Regions from separate parts of the Paenibacillus sp. IHB B 3084 genome, predicted to be linked through region 1. Evidence: a T-box and tRNA genes for the amino acid it is inferred to sense, from the RefSeq annotation. Region 1 holds a T-box; the other regions hold tRNA genes.
What was found. The T-box of region 1 lies ahead of argS (arginine--tRNA ligase). A T-box ahead of a tRNA ligase gene usually reads a tRNA of that ligase, here a tRNA-Arg.
Positions count from the first base shown of each region.

Region 2: it encodes a tRNA-Arg, which carries the amino acid that the T-box ahead of argS (arginine--tRNA ligase) is inferred to sense. The anticodon was not compared.
Region 3: it encodes a tRNA-Arg, which carries the amino acid that the T-box ahead of argS (arginine--tRNA ligase) is inferred to sense. The anticodon was not compared.
Region 4: it encodes a tRNA-Arg, which carries the amino acid that the T-box ahead of argS (arginine--tRNA ligase) is inferred to sense. The anticodon was not compared.

Region 1 is NZ_CP013203.1:213,611-220,941, reverse strand. Features, by position in the region: gene ASL14_RS00990 (PaaI family thioesterase) at 1-64, shown strand, start outside; gene ASL14_RS00985 (NUDIX domain-containing protein) at 130-918, shown strand; gene ASL14_RS00980 (cysteine hydrolase family protein) at 986-1,552, shown strand; gene ASL14_RS00975 (nicotinate phosphoribosyltransferase) at 1,669-3,132, shown strand; gene ASL14_RS00970 (MogA/MoaB family molybdenum cofactor biosynthesis protein) at 3,203-3,718, opposite strand; gene ASL14_RS00965 (four-helix bundle copper-binding protein) at 3,982-4,311, shown strand; T-box leader at 4,390-4,644, shown strand; partial or broken gene argS (arginine--tRNA ligase) at 4,705-6,428, shown strand; gene ASL14_RS00950 (S-layer homology domain-containing protein) at 6,634-7,331, shown strand, end outside.
Region 2 is NZ_CP013203.1:3,958,516-3,965,846, forward strand. Features, by position in the region: gene ASL14_RS18570 (XTP/dITP diphosphatase) at 1-171, shown strand, start outside; gene asnB (asparagine synthase (glutamine-hydrolyzing)) at 328-2,172, opposite strand; gene ASL14_RS18580 (hypothetical protein) at 2,337-2,696, shown strand; gene ASL14_RS18585 (magnetosome magnetite crystal formation protein family) at 3,000-3,293, opposite strand; tRNA gene ASL14_RS18590 (tRNA-Arg) at 3,470-3,543, shown strand; gene ASL14_RS18595 (LysM peptidoglycan-binding domain-containing protein) at 3,788-4,099, opposite strand; gene ASL14_RS18600 (6-phospho-beta-glucosidase) at 4,327-5,670, opposite strand; gene ASL14_RS18605 (LacI family DNA-binding transcriptional regulator) at 5,860-6,828, shown strand; gene ASL14_RS18610 (helix-turn-helix domain-containing protein) at 6,957-7,331, shown strand, end outside.
Region 3 is NZ_CP013203.1:2,383,223-2,390,553, reverse strand. Features, by position in the region: gene ASL14_RS11175 (SIMPL domain-containing protein) at 188-946, shown strand; gene ASL14_RS11170 (PdaC/SigV domain-containing protein) at 1,178-2,287, shown strand; gene clpP (ATP-dependent Clp endopeptidase proteolytic subunit ClpP) at 2,419-3,015, opposite strand; tRNA gene ASL14_RS11160 (tRNA-Arg) at 3,224-3,298, opposite strand; gene ASL14_RS11155 (sugar-binding transcriptional regulator) at 3,534-4,571, shown strand; gene gap (type I glyceraldehyde-3-phosphate dehydrogenase) at 4,659-5,669, shown strand; gene ASL14_RS11145 (phosphoglycerate kinase) at 5,793-6,974, shown strand; gene tpiA (triose-phosphate isomerase) at 7,034-7,331, shown strand, end outside.
Region 4 is NZ_CP013203.1:4,005,249-4,012,579, reverse strand. Features, by position in the region: gene clpX (ATP-dependent protease ATP-binding subunit ClpX) at 1-600, opposite strand, end outside; gene clpP (ATP-dependent Clp endopeptidase proteolytic subunit ClpP) at 613-1,203, opposite strand; gene tig (trigger factor) at 1,615-2,928, opposite strand; gene ASL14_RS18805 (hypothetical protein) at 3,071-3,982, opposite strand; tRNA gene ASL14_RS18800 (tRNA-Arg) at 4,241-4,314, shown strand; gene ASL14_RS18795 (exodeoxyribonuclease III) at 4,539-5,303, shown strand; gene glpK (glycerol kinase GlpK) at 5,371-6,864, opposite strand; gene ASL14_RS18785 (MIP/aquaporin family protein) at 6,896-7,331, opposite strand, start outside.

The DNA of each region.
Region 1 (7,331 bases):
CTGCATGGCTACGGCGACATTCCGGGTATTGCGTAAACAAACAGATCATTTGGATAAGGCCTGACGCTTGACAAAACTTTTTATTATGTCATAATGAATTTATCAAAACGATATAATGTGGTGATGCCAATGGATAACGAACGTATAAACGAAGAGACGCAGAAGGCGTCGTATAACATTAAGAAATATCGCACCCCGGATGGTGCTCCGGCAGATATCGTCATGTTCACCTTAACCAAGCGGGAGCGCAAGACGGTGACAAAGACGTTGCCGATCCGTGAGCTGAAGGTAATGCTTATCAAGCGTCGTAGTTGGCCGTTTGCCGGACGTTGGGCGTTGCCTGGGGGCTTTTGTCAGGAAGATGAATCCATTTACGGTGCTGCCAAGCGCGAGCTGTTAGAGGAAACCGGCGTGGACGGCGGTCATCTGGAGTACCTAGGTGTGTATAGTGGACCTGGGCGTGATCCGCGGGGGTGGATTATATCGCATGCGTTTTTTGCACTGGTAGAGGAATGGATGCTGGAGCAGCGGCAAGCGGCGGATGATGCTTCCGAGGTTGGGCTGTTCACGATCCGTGAAGCGCTGGAGGAATTAGAGCTGGCGTTTGACCACCGGGACATTATTGTGGATGCCTACCGGAAGATTCAGTTGCAAATGCTCCAGACGACGATAGCCAAGCAGTTTTTGCCTCTGCATTTTACATTGGGCGAGCTGTATCAGGTCATTCAAAGTGTCGTACCGGATTTCGAAGAGCCGAACTTTATTCGCAAAATAACGTCGACTCGCAGCAGACAGGGAATATTGGAAGAGGTACGGGACGAGAACGGCAAACCGCTCAGCTCCAATCAGTATTCACAGAGACCTGCACAGCTTTATCGTTTTAGTGACAGGGTGCCGCGGTTGTCTATCTACACCTAATGTATTGTAGTAGGTCACGTAAAGAACGCACACTCCCCAACTTGAGGATGAAGGAGCTGACTGAACGATGAAGGCATTGATTGTTATTGATTACACGAATGATTTTGTGGACGGCAGTCTGCCTGTTGGACAACCGGCAATAGAGCTGGATGAACGGATGGAAGCCATTACGCAGGCCTATGTGGATCAAGGGGACTTTGTCGTAATGGCAGTGGACCTGCATGAGGAAAATGATGTTTATCACCCGGAAAGCAAGCTGTTTCCTCCACATAATATTCGTGGAACCGGGGGACGAGATTTGTATGGCAAGCTCCATAACCTCTATGCTACACAGAGTGATTCCATCTATTGGATGGATAAAACACGATACAGCGCCTTCGCTGGCACGGATCTGGAACTCAGGTTGCGTGAACGAGGTATTACGGAAGTTCATTTGATCGGTGTGTGTACGGATATATGTGTACTGCATACGGCTGTAGACGCTTATAACAAAGGTTTTGCGATTACGGTATACAAGGACGCTGTGGCGAGCTTTAATCAGGCCGGACATGATTGGGCTTTGGGTCATTTTCAGGGCAGTCTCGGAGCCGACGTATGGTCGGCTGAGGATACGATTTTACGCCAGAAGAAGTAAATAACTTAACGATTGTGCACCATTATCCGATAACAGAATGGAGTCGGATATTGCTGACGGATGGACAAGGCGGTACGCCGCTGCAAAACCGGGGACAGTCAGAGAGGATGATTACGATGCAGTCAACGAGCCTCGCATTACATACAGATAAATATCAAATTAATATGATGTACGCCCACTGGGTGAACGGAAGTCACCAGCGCAAAGCTGTGTTTGAGGCATATTTTCGCAAGCTGCCTTTTGGCAACGGATATGCGGTGTTCGCAGGTCTGGAACGCATTGTGAATTATATTGCAAATCTGCGCTTTACAGAAGAGGATATCCGTTACCTCTCAGAGCAAGAGGAGAAGTATGATCCCATGTTTCTGGAGGCATTGCGCCAGTTTAGGTTTGGCGGAACCGTTCATTCGATGAAAGAAGGAGCGCTTGTTTTTCCGAATGAGCCTCTGGTACGCGTCGAAGGAACGATTATGGAAACACAATTGGTCGAGACAGCGTTGTTGAATTTTATGAACTATCAGACGCTGATTGCGACGAAGGCGTCGCGCATCAAGCAGGTGGCAAGCGGCGATACGCTGCTGGAATTTGGTACACGGCGGGCGCAGGAAGCAGATGCGGCGATTTGGGGAGCACGGGCAGCTTATGTAGCGGGTTTTGACGCAACATCTAATATGCTGGCAGGTGAGCACTTTGGTATTCCGACGAAGGGAACACATGCTCATTCCTGGGTGCAGACCTTTATGAGTGAGCAGGAGGCTTTTGACGTGTATGCGAAGGTTTTACCGGATCAGGTCACACTGTTGGTGGACACCTTTGATACGCTGGAGAGCGGCGTTCCCCATGCGATTCGGACAGCGAAGATGCTGGAGAGCCAGGGCAAACGTATGAATTCAATCCGCCTGGATAGTGGTGACTTAGCCTATTTGTCCATTCAGGCGCGGGAAATGCTGGATGCTGAAGGCTTGGATTACGTACAAATTGTAGCCTCCAATGATTTGGATGAAAATACGATTTTCAACTTAAAGGCCCAAGGTGCGCGTATCGATGTATGGGGTGTGGGGACACAGCTCATTACAGCTTCGGATCAACCTTCATTGGGCGGGGTGTACAAGCTGGTCGAACGGGAAGTAGAAGGCGAAATGCTGCCGACGATTAAAATTTCGGGTAACCCGGAAAAGGTTTCCACACCGGGCAAGAAGGATGTATATCGTATTATAGATAAGAAGAAAGGGAGAGCTGTCGCCGATTATATTTCTTTTCCGGACGAAGATCGTCCGCGCAATGGAAAGCGGCTGAAACTCTTTAACCCGCTGCATCCGTATATGAAGAAGTTTGTGGAAAATTACGAGGCAGTTCCGATGCTGGAGCCTATTTTCGTAAATGGGCAGAAAGTGTATGAGCTTCCCGGACTGGACGAAATTCGCGCATACCATACTTCCCAGCTGCAACTGTTCTGGCCGGAATATTTGCGGAAGCTGAACCCGGAAATTTACCGTGTAAATCTCAGTGAAAAGGTATGGGGGCTGAAACAAAAGCTGATCGACAGCTATATGCAGCCAGAAGTGGAAGAAAAGGAATAGTTTTAAGAGGCACCCTGCAAATGATGGGGTGCCTCTTTGTGTTTCAGAGCGTGAGAGGGAAATCTGTGTGTTATTTGTAAATCTCCCTCATGACATGCCGCAGCTCAGGTATAATAATGCGCTCCATCGCCAAACGGACGGCTCCACGCGAGCCTGGCATAGAAAATACGGCTGTCCGGCCCACGGTGCCAGCCACAGCACGACTCAATATCGCTGCTGAACCTATATCCTCAGCAAAGCTTAAATAACGGAAGATTTCCCCGAATCCGGGCAGTTCCTTATCCAGCAGAGAGGATACGGCTTCAAATGTGGTATCACGCGGGGAAATACCGGTGCCGCCTGTCAAAAGTACGGCCTCAATGTCATCGCGTTCAGCGGCTTCGGATACGAGCTGCCGGATGCCGTCATAGTCGTCTTTGACGATAACATATCGGACTACCTGATAGCCGTTCGTTTCCAGCAAATCCATCAGTAGGCGTCCTCCGGTATCTGTCTCTACGGTACGGGTGTCGGAGACGGTTACAACCATGCAGCTAACCTGCTGCGGGGCCTCCAGTCGATGCTCCTCTACAGAAGATATATTCATTGCAATGCTCACTCCTCAATCTATGGTTAGACATACTCTTTTTTTACAATAGAGGAACGATCGCGGGTATGCAAGTCAATAGTGGACACGAGGAAGCGGTGTGATTTATTCCCTTGCACGGATGGGTTGGAATATAGTACACTTCCTTACATAAGTCAGGATTTTTTGTTTGGTCATTGATGAAAGCGTGAACAACGGTTGATTAATCTCAATTGTCGGCGGGTAATAATACAGCAGGGTCAACAACAGGGAGGTAATGTATTATGAAACATTCATACCAACAATGCGTGGATGCTTGCCTGGAATGTATGAACGCTTGCAACGTCAGTTATGTGGCGAGCTTGAAGGAATATGATTTGGCTATGCTGCGCGAGTGTATTCGAGTGAGCCGGGAATGTGCAGAAATATGCGGGTTTGCCGCTCAAATGCTGGAACGCGGAACGGAATTTGCCGAGCAAATTTGTGAGCTGTGTGCCAGAGCCTGTGAAGTATGTGCTGCTGAATGCGGTAAGCACGCCCATGAGCATTGCAAGCAATGTGCAGAAGCCTGCCGCCGTTGTGTTCAGGCATGCCGCCAAATGGTGGCTGTGTAATTACATATAATCGAGTCAGCGCCTGAACAGAAAATAAAACATTGCTTTCTACAGGATAGGTTTGTATAATGATGGGAATTAACGTCTTGGAACGGGAGAGTAGCAGGGGAGCCATATCATTACAGCGAGCCGGAAAAGGTGGAAGCCGGTATGAGGCCCAACGTGAAGCGCACCCGGGAGACGGTTGTTCCAACACGGAGTTCCGTTAGTAGTTCAGCCCGGCAGACACCGTTATTTGTCATTGGAGTGAAATCGGCGATTATGCATAGTTCATTGCACAATCCGATTTACGAAGAGTGGTACCGCGGGGATATTAAAGTTCTCGTCTCTTGAATAATTCAAGAGGCGGGAGCTTTTTTTGTTAGATTCTAATGAAAAAAAGGAGAGAAAACCATGCTGTTATCGACCGCTACTCAGGCTATTTCTGCCCATACGGGCTTGGAGGAAAAGGAGATTTCCTCTTTATTGGAGGTACCGCCACAACCGGAATGGGGGGATGTAGCGTTTCCCTGTTTTTTGCTGGCTAAAAAGTTTAGGAAGGCTCCGCAGCAAATTGCGTTGGAACTGGCGGAGGCCATAACCCGTAAGGAAGGACTGACTGCTTCGGCATCAGGAGCCTTTGTCAATATAACACTGGGGCGTTCCGTTCATATTCCACTGATGCTGGCTGAATTAAACAAACCAGAATTTTTCAAGCCAGTTCTCGGACACGGACAGCGGGTAGTGATTGATATGTCTTCACCCAATATTGCCAAACCGTTTGGTATCGGTCATCTTCGCTCTACTGTCATCGGCGCTGCACTGTACCGCATTCTCGGGGAAACGGGGTTTGTTCCGGTTAGTGTGAATCATCTGGGGGATTGGGGAACACAGTTTGGTAAGCAAATTGCGGCTTATAAAAGATGGGGAAATGAGGAGCAGCTACAGCAGGATCCGATTGGGGAATCGCTGAAGCTGTACGTGCGTTTTCATGAGGAAGTCGAGCATGACCCGTCTTTGGAGGACGAAGGTCGAGAATGGTTCCGCCGTCTGGAGCATGGAGATACCGAGGCTCAGCGGCTATGGGAGTTTTTTGTTGAAGTCAGCCTGCGTGAATTTGATCGCATGTATCAGCGTCTGAACATTACATTCGACCATGTGCTGGGAGAGAGCTTTTACAATGATAAAATGAAGGCAGTTGTTGCCCAATTAAGGACGAAAGGTTTGCTGGAAGAAAGTGAAGGTGCGCTTGTGGTGCGTTTGGAGGATAAAGGACTGCCGCCTTGTCTGATCTTGAAAAAGGATGGGACTACCATCTACCCGACACGGGATTTGGCTACGGCGATCTATCGTCATGAGGTGATGAAAGCTGATCGGTTGCTGTACGTGGTAGGTGGAGAGCAGCAGTTGCATTTCCGGCAAGTGTTTGAGGTGCTAAAGCGTGCAGGGGAGATGTGGGCGGAGCAGTGTGAGCACGTGCCGTTTGGTCTGATGCGTTTTGCAGGTAAAAAAATGTCCACAAGACGCGGCAAAGTCGTGAAGCTGGAAGAGGTACTGGATGAAGCGGTAGCCCGCGCTCTATCTATCATCACTCAGAAGAATCCCGATTTACAGGATCAACAGGAAATAGCCGAGGATGTCGGCATCGGGGCGATCATTTTTGGCGACTTAAAAAATAACCGCCTGAACGAAGTAGATTTCTCACTGGAAGACGCGTTAACCTTTGAAGGTGAGACAGGTCCTTATGTACAATACACACATGCACGTATACGCAGTCTTTTGGAAAAAGCTCATGCTGGCACTGGTACGTTGGCTGGTTCTAGTATAGATGTTCCCGCGGGGAACGTCATGCACCTGATTCAACGTATACATCAGATGAAATGCTGGGGGATGCAGGCTGGGCGCTGCTTAAGCAACTGGTTCGTTATCAGGGTCAACTGGTGCGTGCGGCTCGGCAACTGGAACCTTCGGTTATCGCGAGGTTTGCGCTGGATACGGCGCAGGCGTTCAACCGCTTTTACGCCAAGGAACGGATTGTCGATGGTGGGCCGTGGCGCATTCAGTTGGCTGAACAAACTGCTGATATTTTGGCACATACGCTGCAAATTCTTGGTCTGAAAGCACCCTATCGGATGTAGCCAAATGGCCTGAGGAAAAATGCCCGCAAAGTGAGTATCCTTAGAATGTAGCCTAGGACGTGAGCAGAAAAGAGTTAAACGGGTTACACTAACTGTAAGTATCGTAAGCTTTTTTTACAATCAATTTTTGAGTATCTGAAACATTTGTTGATAGTATTGCGTCGATAAGTATAGAAGAAATATAGTAAATATGGAGGTGCATCTCATGAAAAAAAACAAAAGCGTGACAGCAGCTTTGCTCGTGATCTGTTCGTTGGCAGTGGCTACGTCAGCTTCTGCTTTTCGTGATATAAAAGGAACCGAGCAGGAGAAGATTGTAAGTTCGCTTCAGAACAGAGGGATTATTCAGGGCATTACCAAGGATAAGTTTGCGCCTGATCAATCACTTACGTATGCACAAGGGGTGCATTTGGTCGTTAATGCGATGGATCTTCAGGTTATGCCGGATTTCACGACGGGTTCCTTCGCAAATATTCCGTCTTCGGCATGGTACGCCAAGTCTTACCGGATTGCGGCTCAACACCAAATTCCTTTGTCACCGGATATTGATCCAAGCACTCAGATGACAAGAGAACAATTCGCGAATATACTGTACAAAGCGGTTAGTGCAACCGGAGAATATCCAACAGTCCGCATGTACATTAATGTGGCGGATGGTAAGAAGCTGGACCAAGATTCAAGCGAAGGGGTTCAGTTCCTGCTGTTGACCAAAATTGCAAAATTAGATAAAAAGAGCAACTTTAGTCCGGACCGTAAGGTAACCCGAATGGAGGCAGCAGAGATGGTCTATAATGCATCCGAATTTGTGCAAAATCATAAACCGATAGAATCTACTCCAGAAAATCCGGCTGAGCCTTCAGATCCGGGCCAGCAAAATGGTATTAGTATGAGTGTAGAGAAGGT
Region 2 (7,331 bases), 1.8 Mb from region 1:
ATTACAACGGAAACCGCAGGCAGCGGGGGATTCGGCTATGACCCGTTGTTTTATTTGCCGGAGTTTGAAAAGACGATGGCCGAGCTGACGCTGGAACAAAAGCAAGCCATCAGCCATCGTGGTGTAGCATTGCGGGACTTGGCGAACAAGCTGGGGAATCCGCAGGCATAGTTTGATATAAGTAACAGGCCAGACACATAACGATCAAAAGGCTATCCGCCAGCCATGAGCTGCGGATAGCCTTTTTGACATTCACATTGTTTCGTACACAACGAACCAATCGCCGTTCTTTGCCTCGAAGCCTGCTACTTAGCTATTGGCTAATCCTTACCGAATCGCTACCTTGTAAGTGCGCAGCCAGTTATCCACTTGAGCCAAATACGCGAACAATTGAGGTCCTGACATCAGTTGACCGAACCAGGGCAGGTTGGTAGATGCCTCCGGTGAGGCCGCGATATCCCGCACTTTTTGGGCATCAATCAGCTTCAGCAGTGGGGAGGAGGAATCATCCAATAGATCCAGCGCCTGTTTTTTCACAGCAGCAAGATAGGAAGGGTTATGCGTTTTGGGATACGGGCTTTTTTTGCGATACAGCACATCATCCGGCAGTACACCCTCCAGCGCCTTGCGCAAAATACCTTTTTCACGTCCGCCCGTCATTTTAATACTCCACGGGATGTTCCATACATACTGCACCAGTCGATGGTCGCAATACGGCACCCGCACTTCCAGTCCGGCCCCCATACTCATCCGATCCTTACGGTCCAGCAGAGTAGGCATAAAGCGGGTGATGTTCAGATAGGACATGACGCGCATTTGCGCAGCTTTACCTGTTTCCCCCGGCAGCTTCGGCACTTCTCCTACCGCTTCCGAGTATCGGTCGTTCAAATACTCCAAGGGCTTGATCCAGTCCCGCACCTCGGGAGACAGCAGACTTGCTCTCATGTCGGGAGCGACTGCCCACGGGAACGTATCCGAATTGAGCATTTCTTCACGATGGAACCACGGATATCCGCCAAACACTTCATCCGCCGCTTCACCGGAAATGGCGACAGTGGCTCCTTTTTTAATCTCCCGGCAAAAGAGATACAGCGACGAATCCACATCCGCCATACCGGGCAAATCCCGCGTTAGCGTGGAGTTGTTCAGCGCTGCTACGACCTCGGGCGTATCGAATTGGATCCAGTGATGGTTCGTGCCTAACTCATCGACCATCCGCTGAATCCAGGGAGCATCGGCGCCGGGCTGGAACGCATGGGCTTTAAAATGCTTGTCGTTATCCACATAATCGACCGAATACGTATGAACTTGTCCCTGTCCGGTACGCTTGTAATAATCGACAGCCAGCGCTGACAGTGCGCTTGAATCCAGACCGCCCGACAGCAAAGTGCATACCGGAACGTCTGAAATCAGTTGCCGCTCCACCGTATCCAGCAACAGCTCGCGTACCTTGAGTGCTGTTTCTTCGGTGTTATCCTCATGCGCAAAGCTTTCCAGCTTCCAGTAGGCTTGAATGCGCACACCGTCGCGGCTGTACGTTAGCGTATGTCCGGGGCGTAACTCCTTCATGGACGAATAGACGCCGTGTCCGGGGGTGCGTGCAGGACCAATAATAAAAATTTCAGCCAAGCCCTCGGCGTCGACTGCGGCTTCTACCGCAGGGTGCTGAAGCAGCGCTTTGGGCTCCGAGCCAAATACGAATACATCTCCGGTTTGGCTGTAAAATAACGGCTTCACTCCCAGCCGATCGCGTGCCAGAAACACCTGCTCTCGCTCACTGTCCCAGACCGCAAAGGCAAAAATGCCGTTCAGCCGATCCACACAATCCGGGCCCCACTCAATGTAGGCTTCGAGCAATACCTCTGTGTCGCATTGTGTCCGGAAAAAATGCCCTCGCTGTTGCAGCTCTTTTTTCAGCTCAGGCGCGTTATATATTTCCCCGTTATATACAATCGTATAAGTGATATCCTCAAGCTGCCGGATCATGGGTTGAGCGCCGTTTTCCGGGTCCATGACGCTCAGTCTTCTGTGTCCGAAGGCACACGGGTTGGATATCCAGGTGCCTGCAGCATCCGGTCCGCGATCGGAGAGCGTTTGCGTCATATTGAGCAGCAGCTCCGATTGATGCATTAGGTCTCCGTTCCACTGTATGAAACCAGTAATTCCGCACATGTCTGTTCATCCTCTCTTTGTCGTGTTCATCCAGTGTTGGGATGAAACAAAAACTAAATCCCCAGTTCATCAGTATATATGCCGAAAAGGAGCATAAAATGTCTGTCCGTTCCGAAAACTACAAATGGGGCAACCCGTGTATTCGCAAGGAAGGAGGAAGGCAAATGTACTACATCAAGGATGCTAAAATACGCCGCTTCACCGAACTTGACGGAGTGCGCTGCGCTGAGGTAGAGGTGCGACCCGGTGCGGCAGATGACCCGGAACTGCTGGTCTACATCACCGCCACCAATCAGCAGGATCGTCAGGAAGGCTATGACGTGGTACGCATCATTCGTAATGACGCCGATTTGGCGCTGGATTGGTACGATAATAATCTGCATTCCGCGTTTGAGGAAGTGACGGACAAGGCTTTTACCGACTCCACACACATTACGGCTGGGGAAGAACGAGAAAAGTTTAAAAGGGAATTGCTCTCCTATGGGCAGCTCAGTACAGAGTTTGCCAAGGAGTTCGGGGCATGAGGATATGGTGTGCTATTCCTCGGCTTCTGTTGATTTGGGCTCCGGCGCCATCGCCGAATCAGCGTGAAAGGAGGGGGAAATCATAGACAGCAAAGCGAAGTATAAAAAAATAAAGGCAGCAGTTATATTCATAACAATGAGTTCGCGGAAGAAATGCTGGAGAAAAACGTAAGACACGAGGTACGGAGAAGTCCTAAACGCTTTGGTAATAAATAAATAAATAAATTTGTATATTGAAAATTTTTAAAGAAGCCTCCGTTTCCCGCTTAACTCGCGGAATAAAAGGAGGCTTCTTCTTCAGATTTATGCGGCTTCACGGAGCGTCATGATACCTTTGTAGATGTTGTAGACAAATACCCCGAGATAGACCACAGCGAATAGCAGCACAAACCCGATTACAGAACCTGCATGATTCGCCGTTGCAATAAAATACAATAGCGGAATCGCCGCGATAATAGGGAAAATGTGCGATAAAATAGCCTTTTTTGCATGTCCCTGAACATACTCGTCCCGTACTGCAATCCACACAATGACAGGCAACAGAAAAGGGGCGAAAAAAATACTGAAATAACAAAGTGATGACAGTAGACCTCTCACGGATTTTATACCTCCTTCGTAGCATGGCCTTTTGTACATAATACCCCGTCAGCGTCCAAATGATTCCTTTTGCAGCCTGTTTACTTGTACGATAAAAAAATGCTTTTGACAGTTAGCAAAAATATGATATAATAATCAATGCGCTGAATACATAAGGTTCCAACGAATACCATTTTGTCCCAGTAGCTCAGCTGGATAGAGCAACGGCCTTCTAAGCCGTCGGTCGGGGGTTCGAATCCCTCCTGGGACGTACAGCAAAAAGCTTCCTACATGTTAGGAAGCTTTTTGTGTTCCAGTGGGATGAGAACAGCTACAAGAGTGTAAAAGTATACCAACTATGCTATTGAACGCTAAAAGGGGCGTTTGTGAAGGCAGAAATAGGGAAGCAATAAGGGCTGCCTAGAAGCAGAAGATCATCTGTACTAGTGCAGCCACTTATATGCTGGTGTTATTTTTTTTCACATACTGTGATGCAGTTATTTAAGAAATGATCATTAACAAGGAATCTTCAATAATAGGCCTGGGTTAATGAGATCAGGATTTTTGATATGATTCATCGCCGCAAGCGTTTGCCATGTCGTGCCGTAATACGTAGCAATTATATGGAGTGACTCTCCCTTTTGTACAACATGATGATGACATGTTCCCCCCTTAGGTGATCCTCCTCCCGGAATGATCAAAACTTGGCCCGGGTAAATGTTGTAAGGCGACATAATCCCGTTAGCATTGGCAATGTCCCTCCAATCGACATGATACATTTGGGCAATCAAATACAGGGACTCGCCGGGTCGAACTGTGTGACTCATAGTTGCTTCCTCCTCGAAAATGTTTTTAACAAAATCAATGTATGTTTGCCAAGGGGGAAATGTCACAATAAGTTAAAAAATTAATATGCTGAGGGAGAAGAATAAAACACTAAGAGGCCTCCGTCGGACGTCCGACGCGGCCTCTTTTTTGCTTGCAGGATTCAAAAACTTCGAACTTAGAACGTGATATACCACTAAAATGGTAGAAAAAAAGCTTCACTTTTGTTTTATACTGTTGCTTTCGCCTTATGCGCAAAAAATTGTGGCAAATGCTCTTTATGCGCTTCTAGCAATTCATCCAGCACCGTTTGGGCGATGTCACCGCTTGGTACGAGCGGATTCAGGGTGAAGGCTTGCAGAGCTGTTGCGTAGTCACCCGTTACTGCCGCTTCAATCGTCAACTCTTCCATCGCCTTCATCACTTGCAGTAAACCGCGCTGTGCAGGCGAGAATTTGCCAAAGTTTACGGGTTCTGCACCATGTGCGCGAATCACACTGGTAATTTCAATCGCGCTGTCATAAGGAACATCATCAATTGCACCATTGTTACGTGTACTAACCACCATCAGGGTGCCTTTGTTGTTATAGATGGAATTAATAATTTCACAGGCTGCATCGCTGTAATGCGCACCGCCGCGTTTGGATAGTTCCTCCGGTTTGTAATCCAGATTCGGATCTTTATACAGTTCAAACAGGCTTTCTTCCAGACGTTTGACGACTTGACCCCGAGTTCCTTCATTTTTGGCTTCCTCTAGTTCTTCCTTCAGCATGTTATCGGTCATATAGTAATAACGATGGTATGGACAAGGCAGCATTTTCAAATGACGCACTTGATCATACAGGAAGCGCATGTTCTTAATATTTTCAACGACTTTCTCCGGTTTTGCGCCAGGCGAGTACAGTCCTTCGATTACTTGCTCTGTTAGTTCGGTGCCTGTCTTGTCGTATACCTTGTGCCAGTGCAGATGGTTAATTCCTGCAAATTTAAAGAACAGCTCTTCTTCCGGTTTGTCCAGTACAGCCGATGCACTCTTGATCGCGCCGATTGGAACATTACATAATCCAATCACTTTGTCCCACTGACCATAACGAAGTACGGCTTCGGTGACCATACCCGCAGGGTTGGTGAAATTGATAAGCCACGCATTCGGACATAGTTCTTTCATATCTTCAACAATGCTCAGGATGACAGGAATGGTGCGGAAGGCTTTGAACATTCCTCCGGCACCGTTGGTTTCCTGACCGATCATACCGTGTTTTAACGGAATACTTTCATCTTTAATCCGGGCTTCAAGCAAGCCTACCCGAAATTGAGTCGTTACAAAATCGGCATCAACCAAGGCTTCCCGGCGATCCAGCGTCAAATGCACTTCACAATCAATGCCTGCTGCCTTCACCATCCGTTTAGCCATGGCTCCCACGATCTCCAGCTTTTCGCGTCCTGCCTCAATGTCTACCAGCCACAATTCCCGAATGGGAAGCTCTGCATAACGTTTGATGAAGCCTTCCACTAATTCCGGAGTATAGCTGGAGCCGCCGCCGATAGTTGCAATCTTTAAGCCTTTTTTCATGATTGTTGCCTCCTGAGTACATTTTTTTAAACCGCTTTCTTAAGCTTCTATTTCACTGTAATCTCTGTAATGCATTACAGGTCAAGCGCTTTTAAAAAACTTATTTTGGGAAGGTGACAATTATAGGGTCGGGCACCACGAACATGCTAAACACGAACATGCTAAAATAGAAAGAACGAGGTGAGGACTATGGCGAATATTCATGAAATTGCAAAGCTTGCGGGTGTATCCTCGGCAACGGTGTCCCGTGTCATTAATAACCATCCGTATGTGAGTGAACCGACAAGACAGCGTGTACAGGAGGTCATAGACCGACTGGATTACGTTCCTAATTTGAATGCGATTTCTTTAAAAACGGGCATGACAAAGCTCATAGGAATTATTTCAATTTCTTTTAATGATTCATTGAATTTATTTGTGCGTGGTTTTACGATGTATGCTCAGGAGCATGGCTTTAATATAGCGCTTTTTATTACGAATGGGGATAAGGAGCGGGAGCTTGAAGCACTGGAAATGTTGCGAAGAAAGCAGTTGGATGCCTTGGTTTGTATGATTCGCGTCAATGAGTGGAGTGTGATCGAGCATTATACCAAATATGGTCCGATTGTGACATGGCAGCGTGTGAGCATAGAGGCAATTCCTTCTGTATTTATGGATCAGTATCAGGGCTATACGCTGGCGCTGGAGCATTTGTATGCCAGAGGATACCGGAGAATTGTAAATGTGTATGGCAATATGCGGGGGCTTAATACGAAGGAACGCATTCGGGCTTACCGTGATTTTTGTGAAAAATATGATTTGGACGCTGAGGTATTCCCGCACTTTTATAATTTGAATACCATTGAAGCCGGTGAAAATATCGCCCATTGGTGGATAGAACAAACGGACAAACCGGATGCCTTCGCTTGTTCTACAGATTATTTGGCAGCAGGGCTGCTGACCGAAGCACGCAGGCTCGACGTTTCTGTGCCGGATCAATTTGCGGTGGTCGGATTTGATAACACAGAAATTTCGCATTTGCTGGATTTAACAACGATTCATTACCCGATTGATAAACAAGCTGAGAACGCGTTCATTATGATTCGCAATACCCTTGAAGGGCTGGATGAAACGTTACATCATTTGGAGTTTAAATTAGTGGAGCGAGCGACTACCTGATTTGGGGAAAGGGCTTTGGTTTGATATGCGAATATCAAGAAAAAGTATATTGACACATGCCAATATTTGGACAATAATCTGAAAGAAGATTATAAAATTTGGATTTTTGTATGAAGGGTGGTTGTGACTTGGAACATACACCTACGATTTTAGCGGAGTTGGAAGAATATCTAAAGCAAAATGACTTGACGTTGGCACAATTTGCCGAGTGTTCAGGTGTTCATCAAAGAACACTTAATAATTGGATTCTTAAGCATCGTCCTGTTGCTATACATCAGCTTGATCGAATCACGCTGGCTATGGGATTACCCGAAGGCTCTTTTTACGAACGATACATAGATCATTACATCATCGAACGTTCCCCGGATTGGCGGCGAATTGAACCGGTATTGTATCGCTGTGCTGAGCTGGATAAGCTGGAAGCGATTCAGCGTATAGTTGGTCATATCATGGACAAGCTGCTATATTCCCCGAAGCTATTTGATGCAGCGGAAAAATTATTC
Region 3 (7,331 bases), 2.2 Mb from region 1:
GTCAATCCCCCGCTGGGCTGCTCCAATGGGGGTCTCTTTGAATACCGCCGCTGTGTTTGGCCCAAGCTACAAGTAATTTACATCCTGTGGTGGTACTCTGTTCGGAAATATGGTGCCTAACTGCAACCTTTTCCCTTTGTTTCCGTCTGGAAGGTACACACATCATCAAGAAAAGAGGGCGAATATGATGAAACATTGGACAAAAGCTGCAAATACAGCAGTTCTGGCAGGAGCATTATTGGCAGGAGTAGTAGCGGTAGGATTATGGACAGGAGCAGATCGCGCCTATGCCGCGTCAGCATCTACGACGGTAAGCAGTGTGATTAATGTGAGTGGCAGCGGGGAAGTATTGGTTAAACCCGATATTGCCTATCTATCCATCGGCGTACAATCTGAAGGAAATACAGCAGCCGCTGCCCAAAAAGCCAACGCCGCTAAAATAAGTAAGGTCACACAACTGCTGAAAGAAAAGTGGAGCATCAGTGCGGACGACATTCAGACGAGCCAGTTCTACGTGCAGCCTAACTATACCTACGACGAAAAAACTGGACAGAAGCTTAAAGGCTATATTGCCAACCATACACTTTCCGTTAAATACCGTGATTTGGATAAAATCGGTCAATTGCTGGATGGGGCCACACAGTCCGGAGCGAACAACGTGGATAACGTACGTTTTTCAGTAGAGAACTCTTCAGCTTATGAAGAAGAAGCGATTGCAAAGGCGTTGGGAAATGCTCAATCCAAAGCGAATGCTGTAGCGAAGGCAACCAAACGAGGGCTTGGAACTCTCCTGAACGTAACGGTAGATGGGGGAGATGCCCAAATCTTCACACAACGTGAGGCTGCTATGAGTAAAGCGCTCTTGGATACAAGCGGCGGAACAGAAATACAATCCGGTCAAGTGACTGTGAAGGTCCAAGTATCGGCACAATACGAATTGAACTAACGTACAGATTATAACGAAGCCACGAGCGTCCTGCTTTATTTGCAGGATGACTTGCTGGCTTTTTTATATGTCGAAACTATTTTGTAATGAGTCTGTAATAGCTGGGCCCCCTAGATGTACAGATTGAAATCGGAGAGTGTACAGATTGTAAACAACGAACATTGGGGTATAGATATAATAAGTAAAGTAATCAATACACAGTACACATCTACAACAGGAGGAATACTTCATATGAACAAGCATACAAAAAAATGGGGCTCCGCACTGCTGGCAGCGGGAATTTTAGTAGGAGTCGCAGTTGTTCCTGTTTCCTATATCGAGGCAGCTTCATCCAAACAACAGACTACAGCACAGCAACCAGGTGTTTCTATCCAATGGAATGGTAAAGCGTTGGCCACCAAAGGGATTCGGGTGAACGGAAGCACATTGATTCCCGTAGCAGCATTGCGGGACAGCCTAGGGATTCCGGTGAGTTATGATGCCAAAACAGCGACTTATACCGTAGGTAGTGGGTACAACAAGCTTTTCGTCATGTCCTCTTCCTCGTATACCTATGTCAATGTTAACGGAATCAGCACGCGTAGTATGATCGCCAAACAGATCGCCGGGAAGCTGTACATTCCTATGAGTCTGCTGAAAGACTATCTGGGTATCGATGCTCAGTGGAATGCAGCTCAGAAAACAGTAACATTGAGTAAAAGCAAGCTAAATCCGATCACGATTACGTCCCAATCTCTTCCGGCTTCGAGTGATGCAAAGGTTTCCTACAAGGTTAAGTACCCGCAAATCAGCGGTGGCCAGCTAAACCCTGAAGCTCAGCAGGCCATTAATAGTGTGCTCAAAAAGCAAGCGGAGGGAGTACTGGCAGCAGGCAAAAAGCAAGTAGCAGAGGGTGAACCTACAGTAGAAAGACCGTATACTTTCAGTAATGATTTTGCTATTGCCCATAACCAACAAGGGATTTTGAGCATCATTATGGAGGATTACTCCGATACGGCTGGTGCTCATGGTATGACGGCCCGTAAAGGATATACGTTCTCACTCGCTGATGGGAAATTGCTGCAATTGTCTGACGTGCTGAAGGCCAATCCTAATTACAAACAGTTTCTTAATAGCGACCTGAAGAAAAAAATTAATGGTCCAATGGTGAATGAAGGCGGCTTTGGTGGCTTCAAGGATATTGCGGCTAATCCAAATTTTTATGTAACGAATAGCGGTGTGACGATTGTGTTTGACTTGTATGAGTATGGGCCTTATGCGTATGGTATTCCTGAGTTCACTTATTCGTTTGGTCAATTGTTGCCTCAAGGCAGCAAGCCTTTTGCTGGACAGAATGAGTAGTACAGATGAATCATTTGGATTATTTATACCCAAAAGAACAGTAAACCCAAAAAAAGCTGCCTACCGGAAACAATTATCCGGTAGGCAGCTTTTTTGGTTTACCAGCTATTCAGAGACAATAATTCGTTCTCTTATACACCTTCTGGAGAGGAGCTAGTTAGCACTTTATCAATAATACCGTATTCCTTGGCATCATCTGCGGACATGAAATAGTCACGGTCGGTGTCTTTTTCAATGCGCTCCAGTGGTTGGCCTGTGCGATCTGCGAGAATGCGGTTCAATTTGTCGCGCATTTTCAGAATGCGGCGGGCGCGGATTTCAATATCCGTTGCTTGACCTTGCGCGCCACCCAGCGGTTGGTGAATCATAATCTCGCTGTTTGGCAAAGCAAAACGTTTGCCCTTGGCACCTGCGTTCAGCAAGAACGCACCCATGGAAGCCGCCATACCTACACAAATCGTAGACACGTCAGGTTTAATATATTGCATCGTATCGAAAATGGCCATACCGGCTGTGATCGAACCGCCAGGGCTGTTAACATACAAGTGAATGTCTTTTTCAGGATCTTCGGCAGCCAAAAACAGCATTTGCGCAATAATAGAGTTGGCTACAACGTCATTGACGTCCGAGCCCAACAAAATAATGCGATCCTTCAACAGTCTGGAATAAATGTCATAGGCGCGTTCGCCGCGGTTACTTTGTTCTACTACCATAGGAACATAGCTCACGTCAAAAAACCTCCCTTTAATATCGTTAATGGATTTGGTGGACATGCCGATTACACGTCCCTATTTATAAACTGTTACCGTATTAACCACATGATAAACAATTTCAAACAAAAAGTCAAAGAAAGTCAAACTAATGGTCAAAAAAAAGAGCCCTCTGCGCTCTAGTTGGTTAAAATAGTATATAGAAGCATTTAAACATTCATAAAAATGGCGCGCCCGCGAGGAATCGAACCTCGATCTCAGGCTCCGGAGGCCTACGTCATATCCGTTGGACCACGGGCGCACAGCTAATTGGAAACAAAGATGATTATATGATATACGGCATTGAATTGCAAGCTTTTATTACGTGCGCATATTCACATAAAAAGTTGAGAAATATAGGTTCAGATAGACTTGCATGTAGAGCAAATATTGGTTAAGATATACGTGGGACTTAAAAAGTTAACCCGGGACGTTTTAAGACCAGTTAGTGATATAGCATTAGAGACAGAACTTAGAAGTGTGCGGGAGTGGAAAGCATGCGAAAGATATTAGAAATACAGAAGCAGCTTCTGCCCGACCTCATGGATGTTTTGAAAAAAAGGTACACAATCCTGCATCAGATTATGCTGTCCGATGTTATTGGACGCAGAACGCTGGCGGCTTCACTAAACATGACCGAGCGCGTGTTGCGCGCCGAAACCGATCTTCTTAAAGCCCAAGGGCTGATTGAGATTGAGAGTGTGGGCATGAAGGTGAGCAAAGCAGGACTGGATCTGCTGGAACAGCTGGAGCCGATTGCGAACAACTTGTTCGGCCTGTCCCAATTGGAGGATCAGATTCGCCAAGCCTATGGTTTGAGGAAGGTGGTTGTCGTTCCGGGGGATTCGGATGCTTCTCCTTTAACGAAGCAGGAGCTGGGCCGTGCTGGGGCAAAAGCGCTGCTGGGCGTTATGGACGACGAGGATGTGGTCGCCGTAACAGGTGGCACGACGATTGCCGACGTGGCGGACCAACTGACACTACCTGCTAATGGCCCACTTAAGGGCGGATGGTTCGTACCGGCACGTGGGGGTTTGGGAGAAAGCATGGAAATGCAGGCGAACACAATTGCTTCCACAATGGCTCGTAAGGTCGGCTCACAATACCGTCTGCTCCATGTACCGGATTTGCTCAGCAATCATGCTTACAACTCCCTGCTTGAAGATACGAATATTCAGGATATTTTGAGCCTGATTCGAGAGAGTCGGATCATCATTCACGGGATAGGCAACGCTATAGCGATGGCACGCAGACGCAAGCTTGACCCCGAAACCTTTGCCCAGATCAGCAGTGAGGGCGCGGTTGCCGAATCGTTTGGCTATTATTTTAACGAAGACGGCGTCGTTGTTCACAAAATGCTGACGCTTGGACTCCGTTTGGAGGATATCAGGCGTACCGAGACGGTTCTAGGCGTAGCTGGAGGTAAGAGCAAGGCGGCCGCTATTCATGCAGTGCTGCGTTTCGGGCAGGAAGATATTCTTGTCACCGACGAAGGCGCTGCTGCTGAAATTGTAAGCCATTATTTGAATGGTTAATACGGATTTATGAATTGTGTTGTCTTGACGGGCTTTCGGGTCTGTCTTGAATATATAAACTAAACGAACTTTGGGAGGAACTCACTCATGACAGTTAAAGTTGGTATTAACGGTTTCGGACGTATTGGACGCCTTGCTTTCCGCCGGATTCAAAACGTGGAAGGTATTGAAGTAGTAGCAATTAATGACTTGACAGATTCCAAAATGCTGGCACATCTGTTGAAATATGATACAACACAAGGTACTTTCCAAGGAGAAGTAGAAGTACACGATGGCTTCTTCAAAGTAAACGGTAAAGAAGTTAAAGTTTTGGCTAACCGCAACCCTGAAGAACTGCCTTGGGGAGACCTGGGCGTAGATATCGTTCTGGAATGCACAGGTTTCTTCACAACTAAAGAAGCTGCTGAGAAACATTTGAAAGGCGGCGCTAAAAAAGTTGTTATCTCCGCTCCAGCTACTGGCGACATGAAAACTGTCGTTTACAACGTAAACCATGAAATTCTGGACGGTACTGAAACTGTAATCTCCGGTGCTTCTTGCACAACGAACTGCCTGGCTCCTATGGCTAAAACACTGCAAGACAAATTTGGTATCGTTGAAGGCCTGATGACTACAATTCATGCTTACACTGGCGACCAAAACACTTTGGATGCTCCACATGCTAAAGGTGACTTCCGTCGTGCTCGCGCAGCAGCTGAAAACATCATTCCTAACACAACTGGTGCTGCTAAAGCCATCGGTCTGGTAATTCCTGAACTGAAGGGTAAACTGGATGGCGCGGCTCAACGTGTACCAGTAGCAACTGGTTCCCTGACTGAACTGGTAACTGTTCTGGAGAAAAACGTAACTGTTGAAGAAATCAACGCTGCGATGAAAGAAGCTTCCGATGCTGAAACTTACGGCTACACTGAAGATCAAATCGTTTCTTCCGACATCAAAGGTATCACTTTCGGTTCTTTGTTTGACGCAACTCAAACTAAAGTCCTGACTGTTGGCGACAAACAACTGGTGAAAACTGTAGCTTGGTACGACAACGAAATGTCCTACACAGCACAATTGATCCGTACGTTGGAATACTTCGCTAAATTGGCTAAGTAAGAACAGTCTTATCGCGCAACATCATAGAGCGGAAACAGCAGTTATTGTTTCCGCTCTTTATATATCAAAATGTGCCTTAAATTCCTGTTTCGTAAAATTAAAAGGGTGCGGAGGAATATGGAGATGAACAAAAAGAGCGTACGTGATATAGAACTGAATGGAAAACGGGTGTTTGTTCGTGTAGATTTTAACGTTCCGGTTGAGGACGGTAAAATTACGGATGACAAGCGTATTCGTGAAACCTTGCCAACGATTAACTACCTGATTGAAAAAGGTGCAAAAGTTATTTTGGCGAGTCACTTTGGACGTCCAAAAGGTCAGGTTGTTGAATCCATGCGTCTGACTCCTGCTGGCGTGCGTTTGTCTGAACTGCTCAAAAAGCCTGTTGTTAAAGTGGACGAAGCAGTTGGTGAGGCTGTTAAAGCGAAAGTGGCTGAACTGCAAAACGGCGACGTGCTGTTACTTGAAAATGTACGTTTCTATTCAGGAGAAGAGAAAAATGATCCTGAATTGGCGAAGCAATTTGCTGAGCTGGCTGACATTTTCGTGAATGACGCATTTGGTGCAGCGCACCGTGCTCATGCTTCCACAGAAGGTATCGCGCATCTTCTTCCGGCTGTTTCCGGCTTGTTGATGGAGAAAGAATTATCTGTAATCGGTAAAGCTCTTTCAAACCCAGATCGTCCTTTTACAGCCATTATCGGCGGTTCCAAAGTAAAAGACAAAATCGACGTGATTGACAATCTGCTGAACATTGCAGATAACGTAATCATTGGCGGCGGTTTGGCTTATACATTTTTTAAAGCTCAAGGTCATGAAGTGGGTCAATCCCTACTGGATGAATCTAAACTGGACGTAGCTCTTGGATTTATCGAAAAAGCGAAGAAACTCGGCAAAAACTTCTACCTTCCGGTAGATATCGTTATTTCTGACGATTTCAGCGCTACAGCGAACACGAACATTGTGGACATCGACGGTATTCCTGCAGATTGGGAAGGCGTGGATATCGGACCGAAAACACGTAAAATCTATGCAGATGTTATCAAAAACTCCAAATTGGTTGTTTGGAATGGACCAATGGGTGTATTTGAAATGGAGCCTTTCGCTGGCGGTACGCGTGAAGTAGCGGAAGCTTGCGCAACAACAGAAGCATACACCATCATTGGTGGCGGTGATTCTGCGGCAGCGGCTGAGAAGTTCCATCTGGCTGACAAAATGGATCATATCTCTACTGGCGGCGGCGCATCCCTTGAATTTATGGAAGGCAAAGCACTTCCGGGTGTTGTTGCACTCAACGATAAGTAATCAAACGTACTGCGTATAATAAATGCTTTAGGGCACCTAATAGTTAGGAGTTGAAACCATTGAGAACACCGATTATCGCGGGTAACTGGAAGATGTTTAAAACCGTACCAGAAGCTAAAACTTTCATCGAAGAGATCAAAGGCAAAGCAGAGGTTGCAGGAGTGGAAAGCGTGATTTGCGCACCATTTACGAATCTTCCTGCTCTGGTTGAAGCAGTAAAAGGTACATCTATCAAAATCGGCGCACAAAACCTGCACTTTGCAGAAGACGGCGCATTTACAGGTGAAATCAGCGGCGGGATGCTGAAAGATCTGGGCGTAGACTACGTTGTGATCGGACACTCCGAGCGTCGTGAAT
Region 4 (7,331 bases), 1.7 Mb from region 1:
CGATACATCACGTGTAATGGATGGGTTTTCGGATTTGCGGGCTACTTTATCAATTTCGTCGATGTAGATAATGCCACGTTCAGCTTTTTCCACATCATAATCGGCAGCTTGAATCAATTTCAGCAAAATGTTCTCAACGTCTTCGCCCACATAACCCGCTTCCGTAAGGGAAGTAGCATCTGCGATGGCAAAAGGAACGTTCAAAATTTTAGCCATGGTTTGCGCAAGCAACGTTTTACCTGAACCTGTAGGTCCGAGCATCAAGATGTTACTTTTTTGCAGTTCCACATCATCAATTTTGTTTTGCGTATTAATACGTTTGTAGTGGTTATACACCGCTACGGACAATGATTTTTTCGCTTGATCCTGACCAATTACATATTGATCGAGAATGTCACGGATTTGCATTGGTTTCGGAATGTCTTTCAGATCTACTTCTTCCTCATGACCCAGTTCCTCTTCCACGATTTCCGTGCACAACTCAATGCATTCGTCACATATATATACGCCTGGTCCGGCAACTAGCTTGCGAACCTGATCCTGAGATTTACCGCAGAAGGAACATTTCAGTTGTCCTTTTTCATCATTAAACTTAAACATAGAGCCACCCCTTTACAGATTAATCGGTCTAGACAGCACCTGGTCAATGATACCGTATGCTTTTGCCTCTTCCGCTTCCATGAAGAAATCCCGGTCAGTATCACGTTCGATTTTTTCGAGGGGCTGACCCGTACGCTCTACATAGATTTGATTCAGCTTGGCACGCGTTTTGAGAATCCAGTCCGCATGGATCAGCATATCGGAGGCTTGCCCCTGAATGCCACCCAACGGCTGATGGATCATGACTTCGCTGTTAGTAAGCGCATATCTCTTTCCTGGAGCACCTGCTGTGAGCAGCAAAGAGCCCATACTTGCAGCCATGCCTACACAGATCGTCGATACATCCGGCTTAATGAATTGCATTGTATCATATATACCCATGCCCGCAGTTACAGAACCGCCCGGCGAGTTAATGTACAAATTAATATCCTTCTCCGGATCTTCCGCAGAAAGGAACAATAGCTGTGCAATGACGAGATTGGCGACATCGTCATCAATTGGGCCACTCAGGAAAATGATGCGATCCTTAAGCAACCGCGAGTAAATATCGTAAGATCGTTCTCCTCGATTCGTTTGTTCCACAACCATAGGGACGAGACTCATCACGACCAACCTCTTTTCTTTATTAAAATGAACACCAGTATTCATCCACTTCCTTAAGTCCCATTAAAACGGAAGCAGTAAGCATGAAACGGGAACACCTTACAAAATATTTTAACATGTTCAGAGTCTCGTGTCATATTTCCATCCGCTCATATATGCAGTGCGGGCTGTTGTACAACGTACTTAGCCGAGACCTTCTCATATTTAACCATGTTTCGTATGTATGTGCAAATGTACAGCAGTGACTTATGTACAACAATAAAGCGCAACTCACAGCACTTTCCATAAACGACTAAAATATGGATTGCCCAAGGTAAAAATAAGGCACGTAACTTTCACTACGTGCCTTATCCCTATCTAATTGCTACGTTGCAGCCTGTTCGGCATACCTCGTATATTTTATCGTTTGAATTACTCGGCAGCTTCAGCTGGCGCTTCAACTTCTTTGCTGTTTTCCAACAACAAAGCGATCGTTTTGCGCAGTGAAATTTCTTCTTTCAGGTTTGCGAACGAGCCGTTACCTTCCAGAATACCGCGAATTTCTTCAACCGAACGTTTGTAAGCTTCAGCCATGTTTTTCAGCTCTTCATCAATTTCCGCTTCGGAAACTTCGATGTTTTCCGCTTTTGCCACTTGCTCCAGCACGAGGTTGTTGCGTACACGCTTCTCAGCATCCACTTTCATTTGCGCTTCCAGATCTTCCTGGCTTTGGCCGGAGAATCCGAGGAACATTTCAAGATTCATGCCTTGGCTGCGCAGACGGTTGTCGAAATCGCGAACCATATTTTGCACTTCACTTTTGATCATGGCTTCAGGAATGTCGATTGTTGCGTTATCAGCAACTTTCTCAACTACCGCACCCTCACGGGCAGCTTTAGCTTCGTTTTCCTTACGCTCCAGCAGTTGCTTTTTCAAGTCTTCCTTGAATTCAACCAGTGTATCAAATTCGCTTACGTCTTTAGCAAATTCATCATCCAGCTCAGGAAGAACTTTGCGTTTCAGTTCATGAACCTTCACTTTGAAGACTGCTTGTTTGCCAGCGAGATCAGCCGAATGATAGTTCTCAGGGAACGTTACTTCAACGTCCTTGGAATCGCCTGTGTGCAAACCGATCACTTGCTCTTCAAAGCCAGGAATGAACGTATTGGAGCCCAGCTCCAGAGAATACTTCTCAGCTTGTCCGCCTTCGAATGGAACGCCATCCACAGAACCGTCAAAGTCGATAATAGCCGTATCGCCGGATTGTGCAGCATCTTCATCAACGACAACCAGCTCGGCATGACGTTGTTGCAAACGCTCCAGCTCTTGAGCCAGCTCTTCGTCAGTTACTTCGAGTTTGCTTACAGGCACTTCTACACCTTTGTACTCACCCAAAGTCACTTCAGGCTTAACAGTAACCTTGGCTTTGAATTTGAAAGATTCGCCTTTAGCGAATTGATCAATTTCAACGTCAGGGCTGTCTACCGGGAAAATATCCGTTTTTTCTACAGCTTGGCTGTAGGCTTCTGGCAGCAGGAAGTCAATTGCATCCTGATACAAGCTTTCAATACCATAACGCTTTTCAAAAATAGGACGTGGTACTTTACCTTTACGGAATCCTGGTACACTTACTTGTTTAGCCACTTTATTAAAAGCTTTGTCGAGTGCAGCGGCTACACGATCCGCGTCAACCTCAACTTCAAGAACCCCAAGGTTCTTCTCTATTTTCTCCCAAGTTGCTTTCATTTTATGCTTTCCCCTCCAACAAAATCTTCACTTAGTTTTCATACGATCAACGCACACAAAATAACCACTATAGTATATCTAACATTACTATCTTTTTCAAGGGCAGCCCTTTGAATGCTTCACAAGTAACCGTTTCCGGCCGTTATGGAGTGTTCATTCCCGCCGCTACGAATAGACGCATCGACCGGTATACCTGCTCAAAACGGAAGCGCAACGCATCGGTAATGCCGTATATAGCACGGGTTTCTTCCTCATCCTTGTTGCCGCTCAGACTCTCCGATACCGTCTGATGGAGTGCTGCCGCCCAAATATCCGGCATCCCGTCCTCCTCCACCAGCATTGACCTGTAATCTTTCGTACCGTACACCGCCATCACAAACTGCGACCATAGCTCCTGCGCAAAATAGAACAGCGTAGGCTCATGCACTTCAGTCTGATCGGCCACCCGCTCCAGAATACGCATAATCGGTTCAGGAAATTCATCCGGCCGCAACGGAATAGACTCAATCTCGATTTCTGCCTTCTCATCTCCCCGGCTGATTTCGATCGTCCCTTCCATTCCGCGTCGTCGTAGTGTCTGCAAAACACGGAATTGAAGCAGAGGGTGGATTTCCCGTTCCTTAATCCAGTTAAGCAGCGCATCGTCGATTTCCGGCAGATCCAGATAAGACAGTTGTTCCAGCGCTAAAATCGTCTGTTCCGACAACGGTTCATCCATAGCCATACGTAGCAACTTGTTGCCGTAGCCTGCATCCTGCTCCTGCTTGAAGCGCGCATTTCGGCGGGCCAGCTCTGCTTCACTGACCTCATCTTCTTCCGTAGCGTCCGTTTCCGCCCCTCTGTCGGCATATTGTGGAAACGCGGCTTCCAGCCATTGTAAAAGGGCATCCCACTCTTCGTATTGCTTCTGTTCCTGACCCTGACATTGCATCAAAAAACGCAGCATCGCCATCGCCTCTCCGTAACGTTCGTTTTCAAGCATTACAGTGAGTTGAATTTGATAGTAATCCAGTGTCTTCGGAAACAAAACAATATTATTTTCTTTTGTCGTCACCTTGGAGTCCTTTATTCAAGGCACCCCCTCTCCACCGCAAGCTAAAGTATTTGTAGATTATATGAGAAACAGCGGCCGAAGTCCAACCTCTCGTCTTCCACATATTCACCTGTATTCTAACATACCCTTTTATGAGGCAAAAAAAACGATAGCTACCTTGATTTTTATGCTAAAGAAAGCCTGAATTCCGGATATATGCGAAATAAAGCTTGAATCTTTTTTATCCATGTGATATATTAATATTCGCTTGAATTTTATGTCCCAGTAGCTCAGCTGGATAGAGCAACGGCCTTCTAAGCCGTCGGTCGGGGGTTCGAATCCCTCCTGGGACGTTATCGTGAGAAGCTTCCGTAAGGGAGCTTTTTTTCGTTTCACAGCCCCCGCACAAAAAAATATATTCTATTCTAATGTAGAAAAGTTCGTATCCACTTCAAAAAAACGCTGAGAATGCTATCATCTAATGTTAAATATTTTCCGACGAGCATGGAACTGACGAAGTGCCACAGAAATAAAGCAGTATGCTTACATATTTGGTACGGCAAGGGAGAATTAATAAATGAAAATCATATCTTGGAATGTCAATGGTTTAAGAGCTTGTGTGACCAAAGGATTTTATACCTATGTAAAAGAAACAGATGCCGATATATTTTGCGTGCAGGAAACCAAGCTTCAAGAGGGACAAATTGTCATGGAGAACATGGAGGAATACACGCAGTATTGGAATTATGCCGAAAAAAAAGGATATTCTGGCACTGCTATTTTCACCAAAATCAAACCGCTTTCCGTACATTATGGCCTGGAGGAAAATGAAGAGCCGGAAGGTAGAATCATTACTCTGGAATTTGAGAAGTTCTATCTGGTCAATGTGTACACTCCGAATACCAAACGGGATTTGTCCAGACTGCCTTACAGACTGGAATGGGAAGACCGATTCCGCAGCTATCTGCAACAGCTGGATACGTTGAAGCCTGTCATTGTTTGCGGCGATTTGAACGTGGCTCATCAGGAAATTGACCTGAAAAATGCGAAAGCCAACCACGGAAATGCCGGATTTACGCCTGAGGAACGTGACAGAATGTCGCAGTTGCTGAGCGCTGGATTTATAGATACTTTTAGACACTTTTATCCCGACCGAACGGATGTTTATTCCTGGTGGTCCTACATGCCGAAGGTGAGAGAACGGAATATCGGCTGGCGAATCGACTACTTTCTCGTCTCGGACAGACTTCGCCCGTTGTTGTCAGATGCGAAGATTGATTGCCATATTACAGGCAGCGATCACTGTCCCGTTATATTAGAATTGCAGGATATTTCAGCATAATTCCTCTTTAAAACTATGACAAAGGCCGCTCTGCAAAGAGCAGCCTTCTTTTTCACGGTTACAACACTCATTTGTAGGCCATCGTCGCATTCACGGCCTTTTTCCAGCCCTCATACAAACTGCTGCGCGTTTCTTCATCCATAGCGGGGCCAAAAGACCGCTCCACCTTCACACGCTTGCGCAGCTCATCCATGCTCTTCCAATATCCAATCGCCAAACCTGCCAGACATGCGGCTCCGAGTGCCGTCGTCTCATGGATCACAGGCCGTTCTACTGTGGCATCGAGAATATCGCTCTGGAATTGCATCAGAAAATTGTTCAGCACGGCTCCTCCATCCACCCGCAACGTCTTCACGGCAATGCCGGAGTCAATTTCCATCGCTGCAAGCACGTCCTTCGTCTGGTAAGCAAGTGCCTCCAGTGTTGCGCGGATAAAATGCTCCTTCGTGGTGCCACGTGTCAGGCCAAACATCGCTCCACGCACCTCACTATCCCAGTATGGACTGCCCAGGCCGACAAAAGCTGGTACCAGATACACCCCTTCCGAAGAGGGAACGCGGGCTGCATAGGCTTCACTGTCTTTGGCTTCACGGAACATGCGCAGACCGTCACGAAGCCACTGAATCGCCGAACCCGCTACAAAGACACTCCCCTCCAGCGCATATTGCACCTTGCCTTCCTCCAGCCCCCAAGCGATGGTCGTAATAAGTCCATGCTTGGACTCCACCGGTTGATCGCCCGTGTTCATCAGCATGAAGCAACCTGTGCCGTAAGTATTCTTGATCATCCCTTTTTCGTAACAAGCCTGACCAAATAGAGCCGCCTGCTGGTCACCCGCTGCGCCTGCAATCGGTATATTTTGACCAAAAAAATGATAATCCACCGTATGAGCATATACCTCGGAAGAAGGCCGTACCTCAGGCAGCATGTTTTTTGGCACACCGAGAATGTCCAGCAGTTCTTCGTCCCACTTTAGCTCATAAATGTTATACATCAGTGTTCTGGCTGCGTTGGAATAGTCGGTCACATGCGCCTTGCCGCCGGATAGCTTCCAGATCAGCCACGAATCAATCGTACCGAACAGCAAGTCGCCTCGCTCTGCCTTTTCCCGCGCACCTTCTACATGATCCAGTATCCACTTCACTTTTGTGCCTGAGAAATACGGGTCAATCAACAGCCCTGTTTTACTGTGGAATAGCTCCTGATGCCCTTGCTGCTTCAGTTCTTCGCAGATCTCGGAGGTTTGGCGCGACTGCCATACAAGTACGTTATACACAGGAAGTCCTGTATTTTTGTCCCACACGGCTACCGATTCACGCTGATTGGTAATGCCGATAGCGGCAATTTGGTTCGCTTTTACACCGGATTCGGATAGACAGGATGCAATGACCCCAAGAATGGAACTCCAGATTTCATTCGCATTCTGTTCTACCCAGCCGGGATGAGGAAAGTATTGCGGAAACTCCCGCTGAGCCGAGTACACCACATCCCCTTTACTGTTAAACAAAATCGCTCTTGAGCTTGTCGTTCCCTGATCCAGTGACAAAATATATTTTTCCATCGTTGATCTCTCCCCCTGTAATCCGCTCATTTTATGCTGTTATTTTATTAGCTTTATCACTTTTATAAGTACGGCTGAAACGAAAGGTAATCATAAGTACCACTACAATCATACCCAACACAATCCAGAAAGCTGGAGTCATATTCCCTTTAAATACGGTCTGGTAAAACAACCCTCCGAAAGAGCCCCCCAGCAACGGACCTACAATTGGCACCCAGGCATATTTCCAGTTAGATGTGCCTTTACCGGGAATCGGAAGCAACCAGTGCACAAGACGCGGGCCCAAATCTCTAGCCGGATTAATAGCATAACCTGTCGTCCCGCCCAAGGACAAGCCGATACTGACAACCAGAAAACCCACAATAAGTGGTTTCAGTCCCTCAGTAAAGGAGTTGGCACCGAATGACTGCAAAGCAAGAACAAAGATGAAAGTACCTATCATTTCACTAAGCACGTTGGCGAACGGA